DNA from 2 places in the Geobacillus zalihae genome. Region 2 is predicted to be linked to the other one. Evidence: riboswitches for the same ligand, from Rfam matches in the RefSeq annotation. Region 2 holds a riboswitch; the other holds the start of a gene.
What was found. Region 2 has a riboswitch for FMN ahead of ribD (bifunctional diaminohydroxyphosphoribosylaminopyrimidine deaminase/5-amino-6-(5-phosphoribosylamino)uracil reductase RibD). Riboswitches for the same ligand answer to the same signal wherever they lie in the genome.
Positions count from the first base shown of each region.

Region 1: another riboswitch for FMN. It lies ahead of QWV57_RS08870 (ECF transporter S component); the one in region 2 lies ahead of ribD (bifunctional diaminohydroxyphosphoribosylaminopyrimidine deaminase/5-amino-6-(5-phosphoribosylamino)uracil reductase RibD).

Region 1 covers NZ_CP129217.1:1,736,023-1,744,266, reverse strand. The annotation lists gene QWV57_RS08900 (RsmF rRNA methyltransferase first C-terminal domain-containing protein) at 1-550, opposite strand, end outside; gene plsY (glycerol-3-phosphate 1-O-acyltransferase PlsY) at 579-1,172, opposite strand; gene QWV57_RS08890 (OsmC family protein) at 1,348-1,773, shown strand; gene QWV57_RS08885 (bifunctional metallophosphatase/5'-nucleotidase) at 2,034-3,656, shown strand; gene pepT (peptidase T) at 3,724-4,959, opposite strand; gene QWV57_RS08875 (threonine synthase) at 5,263-6,480, shown strand; FMN riboswitch at 6,590-6,722, shown strand; gene QWV57_RS08870 (ECF transporter S component) at 6,879-7,463, shown strand; gene QWV57_RS08865 (sulfite oxidase-like oxidoreductase) at 7,602-8,216, opposite strand.
Region 2 covers NZ_CP129217.1:2,318,802-2,327,045, forward strand. The annotation lists gene ribH (6,7-dimethyl-8-ribityllumazine synthase) at 1-351, opposite strand, end outside; gene QWV57_RS11675 (bifunctional 3,4-dihydroxy-2-butanone-4-phosphate synthase/GTP cyclohydrolase II) at 372-1,565, opposite strand; gene ribE (riboflavin synthase) at 1,586-2,230, opposite strand; gene ribD (bifunctional diaminohydroxyphosphoribosylaminopyrimidine deaminase/5-amino-6-(5-phosphoribosylamino)uracil reductase RibD) at 2,185-3,327, opposite strand; FMN riboswitch at 3,535-3,667, opposite strand; gene QWV57_RS11690 (hypothetical protein) at 3,715-3,843, opposite strand; gene QWV57_RS11695 (peptidylprolyl isomerase) at 3,830-4,270, opposite strand; gene QWV57_RS11700 (DUF1002 domain-containing protein) at 4,455-5,333, shown strand; gene lysA (diaminopimelate decarboxylase) at 5,407-6,726, opposite strand; gene QWV57_RS11710 (spore germination protein) at 7,040-8,244, opposite strand, start outside.

The DNA.
Region 1 (8,244 bases), 580 kb from region 2:
CGCCGGAACAGGGGGCGTCGACTAAAATTTTGTCAAAAAAGCCCGGAAACCGCTCGGCAAGCGCCTCGGGAGTTTCATTGACGACAACGGTGTTCGTCAAGCCGAACCGTTCGACGTTCTCTGCGAGCGCTTTGACCCGTTTCGGGTGGATTTCGTTGGCGACAAGCAGCCCTTTGTTTTCCATCATCGCTCCAAGCTGGGTCGTTTTCCCGCCAGGGGCGGCGCACAAGTCGAGCACTGTCTCCCCAGGGGCGGGACGCAGCGCTTCGGCGACCGCCATCGCGCTCGGTTCTTGAATGTAATACAGGCCGGCCGCATGGTACGGATGCTTTCCCGGCTGTTGGTCCGGCTCATAATAAAACCCGGTCGGGCAAAACGGCACCGGGGAAAGGGAAAAGGGCGCCGTTTTTGCCCATGCGCCCGGGTCGGTTTTCAACGGATTGACGCGCAAGCCGTTGATTTTTTCGTTTTCATAAACAGCGAAAAACTCGTCTGCTTCTTCATCAAGCAGCTTCTTCATTTTCGCGACAAATGCTTCCGGCAATCTCAACGCAACAAACTCCTTTCTCCGTCCGTCGTCATGAGCGTTTGCCTGGCCATTTCACTTTTGGCTCCGTTTTGTTCAAGATGCGCTTGATGTTGGCACGATGACGATAAAAGATAAACGAAGCCAGCAACAACACTGCCACCGTCAATGGAATGTCGTCAGTGAAAAAGACGGTGTACACGACCGCATACAGCGCCGCAGCCATCGATGACAGGGAGACGTAGCGTGAAACAGCCAAGACGACAAGAAACACGGCGATGAGCGACAAAAAGAACAACGGCGAATAAAACAGCATCACCCCGCCCGATGTCGCCACCGCCTTGCCGCCGCGGAACTTGGCGAACACCGGATACATATGGCCGACAACTGCCACCGCCCCGGCCAAAAGCGGATGCACGGGGACGGAAAAAAGCATCGGCAAGCTCGCCGCCAGCGTCCCTTTTAGCATATCGCCGACAATGACGATCGTTCCCGCTTTCGCCCCAAGCACGCGGAACGTGTTTGTTCCCCCAAGATTGCCGCTTCCATGTTCGCGGATGTCGATCCCGTAGCCGATTTTCCCGACAAGAAGGCCAAACGGAATCGAGCCGAGAAGATAAGCAAGAAGCAAAATGAGTGCGGTCATCGAATCAAACACCCTTTACTCAACAAGTTTGTGCATGTTTCTATTTTAACATGCATGAGCGAAAACGGTAGACAGGAATTTTGCATTTCAAGGACATAGCCGCTAAACTGAAAAGAAGAAACGGGCTGTCGGAACGTCCGTCCGACCCCGGACCGATGAGAAAGGAGCGACCATGATGAAAACGACGGTTGTATGGAACGGAAACATGTCATTCAGCGGCCAAAGCGCTTCCGGTGTCACCATTCCGATCGACGCGGCCAAAGACGTCGGCGGCAACGATTCAGGCGCTCGGCCGATGGAGCTTTTGCTTCACGCCTTAGCCGGCTGCACCGGCATTGACATCGTTTTGATCTTGCGGAAAATGCGGCTTGATGTCCGCGCGTTTTCGATGGAAGTCGAAGGAACGCGCGCCGATGACCACCCAAAGCGGTTTACAGAGATTCATATTCATTACGCGCTCGAAGGCGATTTGCCGGAAGACAAGGTCGTCCGCGCCATTCGGTTGTCAAAAGAAAAATATTGTTCCGTTTCCCATTCGTTAAATGCCGCCATTACAGCGAGCTATTCGATCAACGGCGTGCGCGGGAAGGAGACGATCTAACAAGGAGAAGGGCTTGACGTTCATGGCCGTTTCGCGTGGCATAGCGCCGAATGACGCTGGCTGTCCACCGAGCTAAAAGGGAAAGACTGTCCGATCAACAGACTCTATCGGGCGGTCTTTTTTTGTTTCTGTTGTTCTCAACAGTCAGTTGTGAATTTACAAAATATTTACGAAAAATCATCCTTTCTTCTCTATCATTGTATGGACTCGCAAGGATATAATGGGAGTGAACGAGAAGGCGAGAGAAAGGGGAACCGGGAATGAAGAATTCCAAACGATGGGGAAGACGGGTGCTATCCGCATTGGCTGCTGCAGCGGTGCTGGCCGCAGTTCCAGTTGGGGCGGCAGGGAACGGGAAAAGCAAGGGGAAGCCGCCTGCTTCCTCGCACCGTTATATTGAGGTGCAGCTGTTAGGCATTAACGACTTCCACGGTCAGTTGAATGTGACGAGAAAAGTCGGCGGGCGGGAAGTCGGACGGGCTGATTATTTGGCCGCTTATTTGAAACAGCGGGAGGCGGAAAACAAAAATACGCTGCTCGTCCATGCCGGCGATGCGGTTGGCGCCAGCCCGCCGGTATCGGCGTTGCTGCAGGACGAGCCGACGATCGAAGTGCTCAATAAGCTCGGCTTTGACGTCGGCACCCTTGGCAACCATGAGTTTGATGAAGGAGTAGCGGAAATGCTCCGCTTGATCCATGGCGGATATCACCCGGCGACCGGCGATTTCGCCGGAGCAGATTTTCCGTACGTGAGCGCCAACGTCGTTGATGCGCAAACAGGAAAGCCGATTCTCCCGCCATATGTGATTAAGCGGGTCAACGGCATGCCGATCGGATTGATCGGCGTCACGCTCACGGAAACACCAACGATTGTGACGCCAAGCGGCGTCGCGGGAGTCAAGTTCATCGATGAAGCAACAGCGATTAACAAAGCGGTCCGGGAACTGAAGAAAAAAGGAGTGCAAACGATCGTCGTTCTCGCCCATAACCCAGGCGTATCCAATCCGGATGGGACAAACGCAAGCGGGGAAATTGTCGATATCGCCAAAAATGTCGATGATGAAGTCGATGTGATTTTCGCCGGTCATAACCATGCCTATTTAAATGCGGTTGTGGACGGCAAGCTGCTCGTTCAGTCGTATTCGTACGGCACGGCGTTTTCTGATGTCGATTTGAAAATCGACCCGCGCACGAAAGACGTCGTCGCCAAAAAAGCGGAGATCGTGACGACCTATCATGACGGCATCACTCCGGACCCGGAAATCCGTGCCCTCGTCGAAAAATATGAAGCGAAAGTGGCGCCGCTTGTCAATCAAGTCGTCGGCACAGCAGCCGAAACGATCACCGATGAACAAAACGAAAGCGGCGAGTCCGCCTTGGGCAATTTGATCGCCGATGCCCAGCGGGCGGCGATGAAAACCGATTTTGCCTTTATGAACCCGGGCGGCATTCGCGCCGATATTGAACAAGGCGAAGTGACGTGGGGCGAATTGTACAACGTTCAGCCGTTCAACAACCAGCTCGTGAAAATGACGCTCACCGGCGCGCAAATCCGCCAGCTTTTGAATCAACAATGGCAGCCAACCCAAACGCGCATGCTGCAAATCTCCGGCCTCCGCTATACATGGAGCGCCAGCAGGCCGGTCGGAGAAAAAGTCATTGACATTCAGCTTCCTGATGGGACACCGCTAAAACCGGACGCCGAGTACACGGTGACGGTCAACAGCTTTCTCGCCGACGGCGGCGATGGGTTCACGGTGTTGACGCATGGGACAAACCGCGAGGTCGGCCCGGTCGATTTGGATGCACTTGTCACTTACATCCGCCAGTTGTCACAGCCGTTTTCGGCACAAATCGAAGGGCGGATCACAAAACTGCAATAGGCGGAACAATTATGATGTTTTTAGAAGCGAAAAAGGGATGCCGAAAACCATCGGCTCCCTTTTGGCTTTAGGAAGTTTTTTGCTCGAACAGCTTGATGATCTCCACGATCACTTCGGCCGCTTTCACCATATTGTCGGCGGAAATGTATTCGTAGCGGCCGTGGAAGTTTTCGCCGCCGGCGAAAAGGTTCGGCGTCGGCAGCCCCATGTAGGAGAGCTGCGACCCGTCTGTACCGCCGCGGATCGGTTTCACCTTTGGTTCAATGCCCAAGTTCGTCATCGCTTCGTGGGCGATGTCAACAATGTGGCGCACCGGCTCGATTTTTTCGCGCATGTTGTAGTATTGATCGTTGATTTCGAGCGTGATTCGGTCGTTTCCATATTTTTGCGCAAGCGAAGCCGCGATCTCTTTCATTTTCGCTTTGCGAGCCTCGAACTGTTCGCGGTCAAAGTCGCGGATGATGTAGTGAAGCTTCGTTTCCTCTACACTGCCTTGGAACGAAAGCAAATGGTAAAACCCTTCATATCCTTCCGTATGCTCAGGCGCCTCATCGGCTGGCAACTGCTGCTCGAACTCCATGGCGATTTTGATCGAGTTGATCATTTTTCCTTTCGCTGTGCCCGGATGGACGTTTTTTCCTTTGATCGTGATTTTCGCTTCGGCAGCGTTAAAGCTTTCATACTCCAATTCGCCCAGCGGCCCGCCGTCGACCGTGTAGGCAAATTGGGCGCCGAATTTGGCAACGTCAAATTTATGCGGCCCGCGGCCAATTTCCTCATCCGGCGTAAAGGCGACGCGCACTTTGCCGTGCTTGATTTCCGGGTGTTGAATGAGATAGTTCATCGCGGTCATAATTTCGGCGATTCCGGCTTTATCATCGGCGCCAAGCAGCGTCGTCCCATCGGTCGTGATGAGCGTATGCCCTTGGTAGTGAGCGAGCTCCGGGAAATCGTTTGGCGACAAGATGATGCCTTGTTCTTTGTTTAACACGATGTCCCCGCCGTCGTACTGTTCGATGATTTGCGGGTTGACGTTGGCTCCCGTAAACTCCGGAGCGGTGTCCATATGAGCCAAAAAGCCAATCACTGGCACGTTTTTGTCCGTATTGGCCGGCAACGTCGCCATCACGTAGCCGTTGTCATCGATCGTCACATCTTCCATGCCGATCGACTTCAGCTCTTCGACGAGCATTCTCGCCAGCTCCCACTGTCCCGAAGTCGATGGGCACGTATGGCTGTTTGGGTCGGATTGAGTGTTGACTTTCGCGTAGCAGATGAAGCGTTCGATGAGTTCCTGTTTCATTGGTTCATCTCCTTATGTATAAGTTTTTCTGGATCAACGAATCATTCCGCCGATGCAGTGAGAAAAAAGAGGCGGTTTCCGTTTTATTTTACCATATGCGGCTTCAAACGGTAAAAAAGAGGGGGGACCTTTCCTACTTGGCGCTATGATGCCCCAAAGTTGGCGTACGGACGCTGCCATTACAGGCGCCGGTGGCAGAGGACGGTTATGGTATAATGAAAAGGCCAGTGCCTCGTCCAAAACGCGAAAGTAGGTGCTTCCTGCCTCGTGCGGATGAAACAAATGGAAAGGAGAAGCCAAACCATGTCATTCAGCTACGTGTCTCATCTGTATTGTCCGAAGTGTGAACGTACATACGATGTCGACCAAATCCATCAACTTTGCGAATGCGGTTCGCCGCTTCTGGTCGCGTACGATTTGGAGTTGATGCGCCAAGAAGTGAAGCGGGAGGCACTTGCGGAGCGAGAACCGAGTTTATGGCGGTATCATGAGCTATTGCCGGTGAAACATCCTGAACATATTGTCTCTTTAGGGGAAGGAATGACTCCGCTTGTGCGAATGCCGCGCCTTGGCCGGAATATCGGCATTGACTCACTCTATATGAAAGACGAAGGCGTCATTCCGACCGGGACGTTTAAAGCCCGCGGCGCGGCGGTTGGGATTTCGAAAGCAAAGGAATTGGGCGTCAAACGACTCGCCATGCCGACAAACGGCAACGCCGGCGCGGCATGGTCGCTATACGCGGCGCGGGCGGGCATTCAGGCGACAGTCGTCATGCCGGTTGATGCACCGGAACTGACGCGAAAGGAATGCGCCATCGCTGGGGCGGAACTGTATTTAGTCAACGGCCTCATTAGCGATGCCGGGCAAATCGTCGCCAAAGCGATCCGCGAATACGGATGGTACGATGCGTCGACGTTGAAAGAACCGTACCGGATTGAAGGGAAGAAAACGATGGGACTGGAGATCGCCGAACAGTTCTCGTGGCAACTCCCGGATGTCATTTTGTATCCGACCGGCGGCGGCGTCGGGTTGATCGGCATTTACAAGGCGATCAAAGAACTGCAGGCGCTCGGCTGGGTGGACGGCCGCATGCCGCGGCTTGTCGCTGTGCAGGCCGAGCATTGCGCGCCGATCGTCAAGGCGTGGAAGGAGAAAAAACGGGAATCGGAGTTTTGGCCGAACGCCCATACAGTGGCGTTTGGCATCAATGTGCCGAAAGCGCTTGGCGACTTTCTTGTTCTTGAGGCGGTGTATGAGACGGACGGTTGCGCGGTTGCCATTGGCGATGAAGCGATTTTGGCTGAACAGCGGACGGCAGCCGAACTCGAAGGGGCGTTCATTTGCCCGGAAGGAGCGGCGGCGTTTGCGGCGGCACGAACGTTGCGCGAGAGCGGTTGGATTCGCGACGGGGAGACGGTCGTCGTATTAAATACCGGAACCGGGCTGAAATACGCCGATACGGTGGACGTCCATCCGCCGGTGCTCGAGCCGGGGGATATGCTTCCAAAGGAGAATTGACAAGTGGGCGGAGTAGGCGCCAAACATAAAACATATGGGAAAAAATGATAGACAAACGAAAAGAGGTATTGTATACTAAATTCATCGGAATAATAAAAATGTATAAGCGATTCATCTTCGGGGCAGGGTGAAATTCCCGACCGGCGGTGATGAGGCGCTTGGCCTCTCAGCCCGCGAGCCGCAAGGCAGGATCCGGTGCGAGTCCGGAGCCGACAGTATAGTCTGGATGGGAGAAGATGAAGGTTTGCCGGCGTTCGTTTTGGCGCATGCGAACGTCTAGTTGCGCACACCCTTTTTCTCCCTTAAGCCTCGTTCGGTTTAAGGGAGTTTTTGTTGGCGCTCGCGGCGGCAGCCTTCTTCTTGTGAGGATGAATCACGAGAAGGGGAGGAGAACAAACATGAAACGCATTTCCATCCGCGCCTTTGTCGGCATCGGAGTGTTGGGCGCCATGGCGCATGTGCTCATGATGCTCAACTTTCCGCTGCCGCCGTTTCCGAACTTTTTGCTTGTCGACTTCAGCGACATCCCGGCGCTTGTCGCCGCGCTGTTGTACGGCCCGCTCGCCGGCGTGGCGGTCGAACTCTTGAAAAACGTGCTGAACTACGTGTTCGTCGGCAGTGCGACCGGCGTTCCGATCGGCCAAATCGCCAACTTTACCGCTGGGGCGGCGTTTATTTTGCCGGTTTCCTATATTTATGGGAAAGCCGCATCGAAAAAAGGCTTGCTGCTGGGGTTGGCGGCGGGAACAGTGACGATGGCGCTCGTCATGAGCGTGCTCAACTACTACGTCTTTTTGCCGGCGTACACGCTTTTTCTTGGCGCTCCGCAGATGAGCGCGCCGGAAGCGAAGGCGTTGGTGGTATCGGCGATTTTGCCGTTTAACGCCGTCAAAGGAGCGATGGCGGCCATCGTATTTCAGCTTCTCTTTTGGCGTCTTCGTGCTTGGCTTGAGAAACAAGCGGCATCCCGCCAAGCCGCTTGATGATCAAAGAGGCTGTCCCAAAAGATCGTCTCTCTTTGAGAGAGATACAATATATCGTGTCGCCGAAGTGATTTGTTCCTACCTCTTGTAGTAAAAGAGGGTGTCCCGTTGCGTTTGGGACACCCTCTTTTGCTTTTGTCAAAAGCGAATCCGCGGCACCCACTCAGCAAACCGCTCCTCTTTAAACGGATTGGCGGTCATCGAATAACCGCGCTCCTCCCAATAGCCCGGCTCATCTTCCTTCATAAAGCGGATGCCGGACGCCCATTTCGCCCCTTTCCATAAGTAAAACGTCGCCGGCGGAATGAAACGGAGCGGATAGCCGTGCTTCGGCGAGATGTCCTGCCAGTCGTGATGCTTGTCTTTCCATCGATAGACAAACAAGGCATCATCGCCCATCAGCGCTTCAAGCGGCAAGTTTGCCGAATAGCCGAACCGGTCGCCGTTTAAATATCCGTAAATTTTCACATATTTCACGTCGGGATCGAGCTCGACAAAGCGCAAAAACTCGCGGAAGGCGATGCCTTCAAACGTCGTGTCGAATTTTGACCATGTTGTGACACAATGCATATCGATGGTTGAAACCGTCTTCGGCAGCTGCATCACTTCTTGATACGAAAGCGACACTTCCTCTTTCACATCGCCGAACAATCGGAAATTCCACGTCGCTTCATCGAATTGGTACACATCGCCCTCATGCAAAATCGGCCATTTTTCCGTTTCAAATTGGCCGGGAGGGAGTTGTTTGGTCATGGCGGGCACTCCTTTTTCTGCTAAATTT
Region 2 (8,244 bases):
CGTCAACACGCCGAAAATGACCGGAACACCGCTTGCAAGCGCCGCGTGGGAGACGCCTTTGGCCGCCTCGCTGCAGACGTAGTCAAAATGGCTCGTTGCCCCACGGATGACGGCGCCAAGCGTAATGACAGCGTCAAACTGCTTCGATTCCGCCATTTTTTTCGCCACAAGCGGGATTTCAAACGCACCCGGCACCCAGGCGACAGTGATGTCGCTGTCGCTCACGCCATGGCGCGTCAAGCCGTCGATCGCCCCAGATAAAAGCTTGCCCGTGATGAATTCGTTAAAACGAGAGACGACGATGCCGATTTTCAATCCGGTGCCGACTAAGTTTCCTTCAATGATGCGCATGTTCGTTGCTCCTCCCATCATTAAAAATGAAGCATATGTCCTAATTTTTCATGTTTCGTGCGCAAATATTTTTCATTTTCCTTTTTCGCTGGCATCTGAATGGGCACCCGTTCAACGACTTCGAGTCCATGCCCTTTTAAGCCGGCGATTTTGCGCGGGTTGTTCGTGAGCAGGCGCATTTTCGTCACGCCAAGATCTTTCAAAATTTGCGCCCCGATGCCATAATCGCGCAAATCGGCGGGGAAGCCCAGTTTTTCGTTCGCTTCGACCGTATCATAACCTTGCTCCTGCAACTTGTAAGCGCGCAACTTGTTCATAAGGCCGATGCCGCGCCCTTCTTGGCGCATGTAAAGCAACACCCCGCGCCCTTCCGCCTCGATTTGCCTGAGCGCCGCATGCAGCTGCGGACCGCAGTCGCACCGGTACGAGCCAAACACATCGCCCGTTAAGCATTCGGAATGGACGCGCACCAAGATCGGCTCATCCGGGATGATCTCTCCTTTGACAAGCGCCACATGCTCTTTTCCGTCGAGCACGTTTGTGTAGCCGATGGCGCGAAATTCGCCGAATTCGGTCGGCAGCCAAACGTCCACCTCCCGTTTCACGAGCTTTTCCCGCTGGCTCCGATAGGCGATCAAATCTTTGATCGTGATCATTTTCAATCCGAACTGATCGGCGATTTGCCGCAAATCAGGAACGCGAGCCATCGTCCCGTCCTCTTTAATGATTTCGCAAATGACGCCGGCCGGCTTCGCGCCGCACAAACGGGCCAAATCGACCGCCGCTTCCGTATGGCCGGCGCGCCGCAAGACGCCCCCCTTTTTCGCAATCAACGGAAAAACGTGGCCAGGACGTTTAAAATCGCTCGCTTTCACATTCGGATCAAGCAGCGCCTGAATCGTCGCCGCCCGCTCGTAGGCGCTGATTCCCGTCGTTGTCGTTTTGTAGTCGACACTCACCGTAAACGCTGTGCCATGCGCGTCCGTGTTATGAGTGACCATCGGCTCAAGCTCGAGCCGCTCCGCCAATTCCTCCGTAATCGGCACGCAGACGAGCCCGCGGCCATGAGTGATCATAAAGTTAATGACATCCGGCGTCGCTTTTTCGGCCAGCACGACAAAATCGCCTTCATTTTCGCGGTCTTCGTCATCGCAAACGATGATCACTTCTCCGTTTTTCAGCGCCGAAAGCGCTGCTTCAATCGTGTCAAACATCAAGCTTGCCCCCTTTTCCACTATTTATAGCCGTGCTGCTCCAAAAATTCGACCGTCAATTTGGAGGTCGCCGTCGCTTTCGCGTCGAGGAAAGCGGCGACGTACTTGCCGATCATGTCGCACTCGATATTGACGAGATCGCCCGGCCGCTTTTCGCCTAAAATCGTCGCCTCACGCGTATGCGGAATGAGTGAAACGATGAACGTGCGCTCGCTCAGACCGAAAATCGTCAAGCTCGTCCCATCGACAGCGACCGATCCTTTCTCAATCATATAGGCGCGCAGCGAGGCCGGCACTTCGATTTCATAGTAGACGGCGTTCGCTTTCGGCCACTGCCGGATGATGCGCCCGACGCCGTCCACATGCCCGGTGACGAAATGGCCGCCAAACCGTCCCCCAGCCGCCATTGCCCGCTCCAAATTCACCTTCGATCCCGGCTTTAATGTTTTTAGCGCCGTCGCTTTCACCGTCTCCGGCATGACATCGACCGTAAACTGCCGTTCGGTGAACGATGTGACGGTCAAGCAGACGCCGTTGACGGCGATGCTGTCGCCAAGCCGCACATCTTCGAGCACCCGCTTGGCGCCAATCGTCATCACGATGGCGTCGCCGGTTTGCTTCATTTGTTCGATCGTGCCGATCTCTTCAATAATGCCAGTGAACACAACGATTCCTCCTTCCGTTTCGGCGCGGCGACGATTTTGATGTCCGGGCCGATCGTCTCGATGCGGCGGATGTCAAGCTCCACCGCTTCAGCAAGCCGGGCGAAGCCAAGGCCGCCGACCGGCGTCGGCGCCCCGCGGCCGCCGATCAGCTTCGGAGCGATATAGGCGATGACCTCATTGACTGCTCCCGAGCGGAGGAAGCTGTCATGAACGCGCGAGCCGCCTTCGACAAACAGCGACATGACTCCCTGCTCCCCAAGCAGACGGAGCACATCGCGGACATCGATCTGGGCCGTCGGCATTGAAAATACGCGCACCCCAAGGCGCTCATACGCCGCCGCTTGTTCCCGACTGACGCCGCCGGTGATGATCCACGTCTCTGCTTCCTTGTCAGCGACGACATGGGCGTCAAGCGGTGTACGCAATTTTGTATCCAAAATGATGCGGAGCGGATTTTTCCGCTTTTCCCCAAAGCGGACGGTAAGCTTCGGGTTGTCGGTCAAAACGGTGTTGACGCCGACCAAAATGGCGTCATGCTGCGCACGAAGGCGATGGACATCCTCACGCGCCGCGCTTGATGTAATCCATTTGCTTTCCCCCGTCGCCGTCGCGATTTTGCCATCGAGGCTGCATGCGAACTTCAACGTGACAAACGGCGTTTTTGCGGCGATATAGTGGAAAAACATCCGATTCAATTCGTCCGCTTCGTCTTTTAATACGCCAACATCAACGTCAATGCCCGCTTGGCGCAGCTTGGCAATCCCTTTTCCCGCGACAAGCGGATTCGGGTCGGTCGTGGCAACGACGACGCGACGGACGCCCGCCTGGATGAGCAAATCGGCACATGGCGGCGTTTTTCCATAATGGCTGCACGGCTCAAGCGTCACGTACACCGTCGCACCGCGCGCCTTCTCGCCAGCCATGCGGATCGCATAGACTTCCGCGTGCGGCTCACCCGCTTTCAAATGGGCGCCAAGCCCAACAACCGTCCCACCGTTGACAACGACCGCGCCAACGGCAGGATTGGGAGACGTTTGCCCGACTCCAGCTTTGGCCACATCGAGAGCGAGCCGCATATAATGTTCATCGTTATGCACCGCACTCCCTCCTTCAATAAAAATGAAACCCCCGGGATGTCCCCGGGGGCTCATCGATGAGAGAATGACCAATGATGCGCAAACAAACACATGTTCGCCAAGCAGGCTATACCGGCCGGTCGGAAACAAAAGATACTACCATGCCTAGTCGGCCGACAGACGCTGCCCACGCGGTCTGAACCGGCCGAAAACAGCCGTGCGCATATTGGCATCCTTCTCCCATCCAGACTATACTGTCGGCTCCGGAATCGCACCGGATCCTGCCTTTCGGCTCGCGGGCTGAGGGGCGGAAAGCCCCATCACCGCCGGTCGGGAATTTCACCCTGCCCCGAAGGATGCATCACGATATCGTTATGTTCATTATACCACACGAAACGCCCTGCATCATCATTCCGCAACCCAAATCCAATACGCCGCTCCCCACAACAGGCTGGCCGCAAGCAAAAAGAAAAACAAGCGCCAGTTGTTTCGAACAGTCCGATCATCCTCGCTCATGCGCTGTTTACGGTTCGTCAAATACTCTCACTTCCTTCATCACGTCGCCGTTTTTCATCGTCTTCACGACGTCCATGCCCGATGTCACTTGGCCAAAGACGGTATGCACCCCATCCAAGTGCGGCTGCGGCTCGTGGACGATAAAGAACTGGCAGCTGCCGGTATCGCGGCCGCGGTGCGCCATTGACATCGCGCCGGTGACATGTCGGTGTGGATTGTTGTCCGTCTCGCACGGGATCGTATAGCCGGCATCGCCCGTTCCATTGCCGCGTGGACATCCTCCTTGGCTGACAAATCCAGGGATGACGCGGTGGAACGTCAACCCGTTATAAAAGCCTTCGTTTGCGAGCTTCTCAAAATTGGCCACCGTCGCCGGCGCCTCGTTTGGGAACAGTTCAAACTCGATTTTCCCGCCGTTTTCCATTAGAATATATCCTTTTTTTGCCACAAGCATCCAGCTCCTTTTCGACATCGAAACTGCTTTTATCATACCATGATGGCCAAGTGAAACAAAAGAAAAAATGTCTTTTCAAATTCGCACGCCGCCTGACCGCGTCGCGTTTTTCCGATAGCCAAGCAGGCGAGCGTACGGTATAATGGTAATGCATTTTCGTAAACAGGAGGCGAGCTATGTGAAACGAATGATCGCTTCATCGCTGCTTTGGGCGGTGCTCTTGGCATCTCCGGGCATCGCAGCGGCCGATGCCGCGCCGGGCGATGTCATTGTGACGCTCGGGGAAAACTTAACGAATGAACAAAAGCAAAAAGTGCTCGACGAAATGAAGGCGCCGGACGGGGCGCAAACGATCACCGTCTCAAACGTTGAGGAGCATAAATATTTGGACGGACTCATTCCGAAAGCGCAAATCGGCACGCGCGCCATCTCGTCGTCGATGATCACGATAAAAGAGCCTGGCTCGGGGCTTCATGTCGAAACGCACAACATCACATGGGTGACGAAAGAGATGTATACAAACGCCTTGATCACCGCAGGGGTGAAAGATGCCGATATTTACATCACCGCCCCGTTTCCGGTTTCCGGCACCGCAGCGCTGACGGGGCTGATGAAGGCGTATGAAATTTCCTCGGACCAAGCCATCCCTGATGATGTCAAAAAAGTGGCGAACGAGGAAATGGTGCAGACGGCGAAGCTCGCCGATTCGATCGGCGCGGACAAAGCGGTCGCCCTGCTGGCGAAAATCAAACAAGAAATCGCCAACAACCCACCGCAGACGGACGCTGATTTGCGCGCCCTTATTGAAAAAATCGCCAACGACCTTGGCATTACGCTGAGCGAGAATGAAATCAACAACCTGATTTCCCTTTTCCATAAAATGCAAAACGCCCATATTAATTGGGATCAAGTGAACGATCAGCTGAGCAAGGCGAAAGAACAGCTATCGGCGTTTTTGCAGTCAGAAGAAGGGAAAACGTTCATTCAAAATCTGATCGACATCTTGAAAGAAATTTGGAACGCGATCAAATCAGCATTTTCCTCAAATCAACAATGAAAGAAGGCGCCCCAAAAAAGGCAGCGGGCGCCTTTTCTTTGTGAAGGCCCGTTCTCTTTCCAACCGGCGGCCTTCACTTTTTCACTTTCGTTTTCAAAGGCAAATCATATTGGATCAAATCTTCATATGTCTCCCGTTTCACAACGAGCTGGGCGTCGCCGTTTTCAACGAACACAACGGCTGGGCGCGGCAGACGGTTGTAATTGTTCGCCATGGAATAGCCGTAAGCGCCGGTGCAAAAAACGGCCAAATAATCGCCCGGCTCCGCTTCCGGCAGGGCGATGTCCCAAATGAGCATGTCGCCTGACTCGCAACACTTCCCGGCGATCGATACGACTTCCGTCGGCTCGCCGAACACCCGGTTGGCGAGCGCGGCTTCGTATTTCGCTCCGTAAAGCGCCGGACGGATGTTGTCGCTCATGCCGCCGTCAACGGCAATATAGGTGCGGACGTTGGGCACCTCTTTGCGCGAACCGATCGTATAAATCGTCGTTCCGGCATCACCCACGAGCGACCGGCCCGGCTCGATCCAAATTTCCGGCAACGGCAAGCGGCAAGCTTCGGCCTGCCTTTTCACCTCTTCCACGATGCAGTCGACGTACGCTGTCACCGGAATCGGGTCGTCTTCCTCCGTATAGCGGATGCCAAAGCCGCCGCCAAGGTTGACAACCGCTGGGACAAATCCGTGCGCCTTGTTCCACTCCGCCAGCTTGGCAAACACTTTTTGCGCCGCGAGCACAAACCCAGCTGTTTCAAAAATTTGCGAGCCGATATGGCAATGAACGCCGAGCAGCTGAAACGCGGCCGATGCCATGACACGGCGAAACGCCTCGTCCGCCTGACCGTTGTTTAAGTCAAAGCCGAACTTTGAATCTTCTTGCCCGGTTAAAATGTAATCGTGCGTATGCGCCTCGACCCCCGGCGTCACGCGGAGCAAAACCGGCACCGTCCGACCGGATGACTCCGCCAGCTCTTCGATCAGCTCGAGTTCGTAAAAGTTGTCGGCAACGATGCAGCCGATGCCGTGTTCAAGCGCCATCGCCAATTCGTCCCGGCTTTTGTTGTTGCCATGAAAATGGATGCGCTCAGGCGGAAAACCGGCCGCAAGCGCCGTATACAGCTCACCGCCTGAGACGACGTCAAGCGACAATCCCTCCTCAGCGGCCAGCTGCACGATGGCGACGGCGGAAAACGCCTTGCTCGCATACGCGACTTGCGCCCGCACGCCGTGGCGCTGGAACGCTTCTTTAAACGCGCGCGCCCGAGCGCGGATCAACGCAACGTCATAAATATAAAGCGGCGTGCCATACGTTTTGGCCAACTCGACCACATCGACACCGCCGATTTCCAAATGCCCTTGTTCATTCACGCGGCTTGTCCCGTGAAGAAACATCGCAAACCCCTCATTCCTCTATCGAAATCGCATGGCAAAAGCAAAAAAGACAGTTTGCAAAATCGGCAACTGCCTTTACAAAATGGAAAACCGCAAAGCGCCATCGGCTCTGCCTTGAAACGGAAGGCCGCACACCCCGCGCTGGGCCATGCCCATTCCGCCCGTGCAAACGTGCGAAGCACTGAGGCAAGCACCATCAGTGCAAGCAATTACATATAACTTATCATAATGATAAAAAAGTTGCAATAGCGCTAAAACGAAAAAAGCGGCCGCCAATAGGTGGAAACGGCCGCTTCCAAATGGATCGTTCGCGTCATGACGGCTGTTTTTGCCGGTCTTGCGGGTGAACGATGCTCGGGCGCACTCTCGCTCCGGCAACCGAACGGCGGACGACAATTTGCATAAATGCCGCTGGATCGAACGGGATGAACGGCCATAAGTACGGCGTATTAAGCGAGCGGATGCTGGCGAGCCAAAGCAAATAAACGGTCGTGCCAATGACGAGCCCGGGCACTTTAAACAAGGCGACAAGAATGACCAATGCCAATCGAGAAATCTTATTCGCCACGCTCAACTCATAGCTTGGCGTCGCAAAGGAACCGATCGCCGCCACCGAAATGTACAAGATCACTTCCGGCACAAACAGCCCGACATCGATGGCGATTTGTCCGATCAAGACGGCGGCAATCAAACCCATCGCGGTTGATAGCGGCGTCGGGGTATGAATGGCTGCCATCCGCAAAAACTCAATCCCAAAATCAGCGAGCAAAATTTGCACAATGATCGGGATGTTCGTTTGTTTGTTCGGCCCAATAAACGCCCATGATTCGGGCAGCAACGACGGTTCAAGGACGAACAGCACCCACAGCGGCAGCAAAAACAACGACGTCAAAATGCCTAAAAACCGCACCCAGCGCACAAACGTCCCGACCCCTGGCGACTGCCGGTATTCCTCGGCATGCTGGACGTGGTGAAAAAATGTTGTCGGCGTGATGATGACGCTTGGCGATGTATCAACCATAATGAGCACGTGCCCTTCAAGCAGGTGCGTCGCTGCTACATCTGGCCTCTCGGTGTAACGGACGAGCGGGTACGGGTTGTATCCTTGCTTGACTAAAAACTCTTCGACTGTTTTGTCGCCCATCGTCAGTCCATCGACGTTGATTTGCTGCAACTCTTTCTTGACGAGTTCAACAAGCCCCGGGTCAGCGACGTCTTTAATATAGGCGATGCATACGTCCGTTTTTGACCGCTCGCCGACTTGCAAAATTTCAAAGCGCAGCCGCTCGTCGCGGATGCGGCGGCGGGTGAGCGCCGTGTTGACAATGATGTTCTCGACATAGCCGTCGCGGGCGCCGCGCACAACTTTTTCCGTATCCGGCTCTTGCGGCTGCCGACCCGGATAGCTGCGGACGTCGACAGCAAATCCGGTCGATTCGCCTTCAATCAAGACGATGATCAAGCCCGACAGCAGCTTGTCAACCGCTTCGTCGAGGCTCGTCACCGGACTGACTTGCT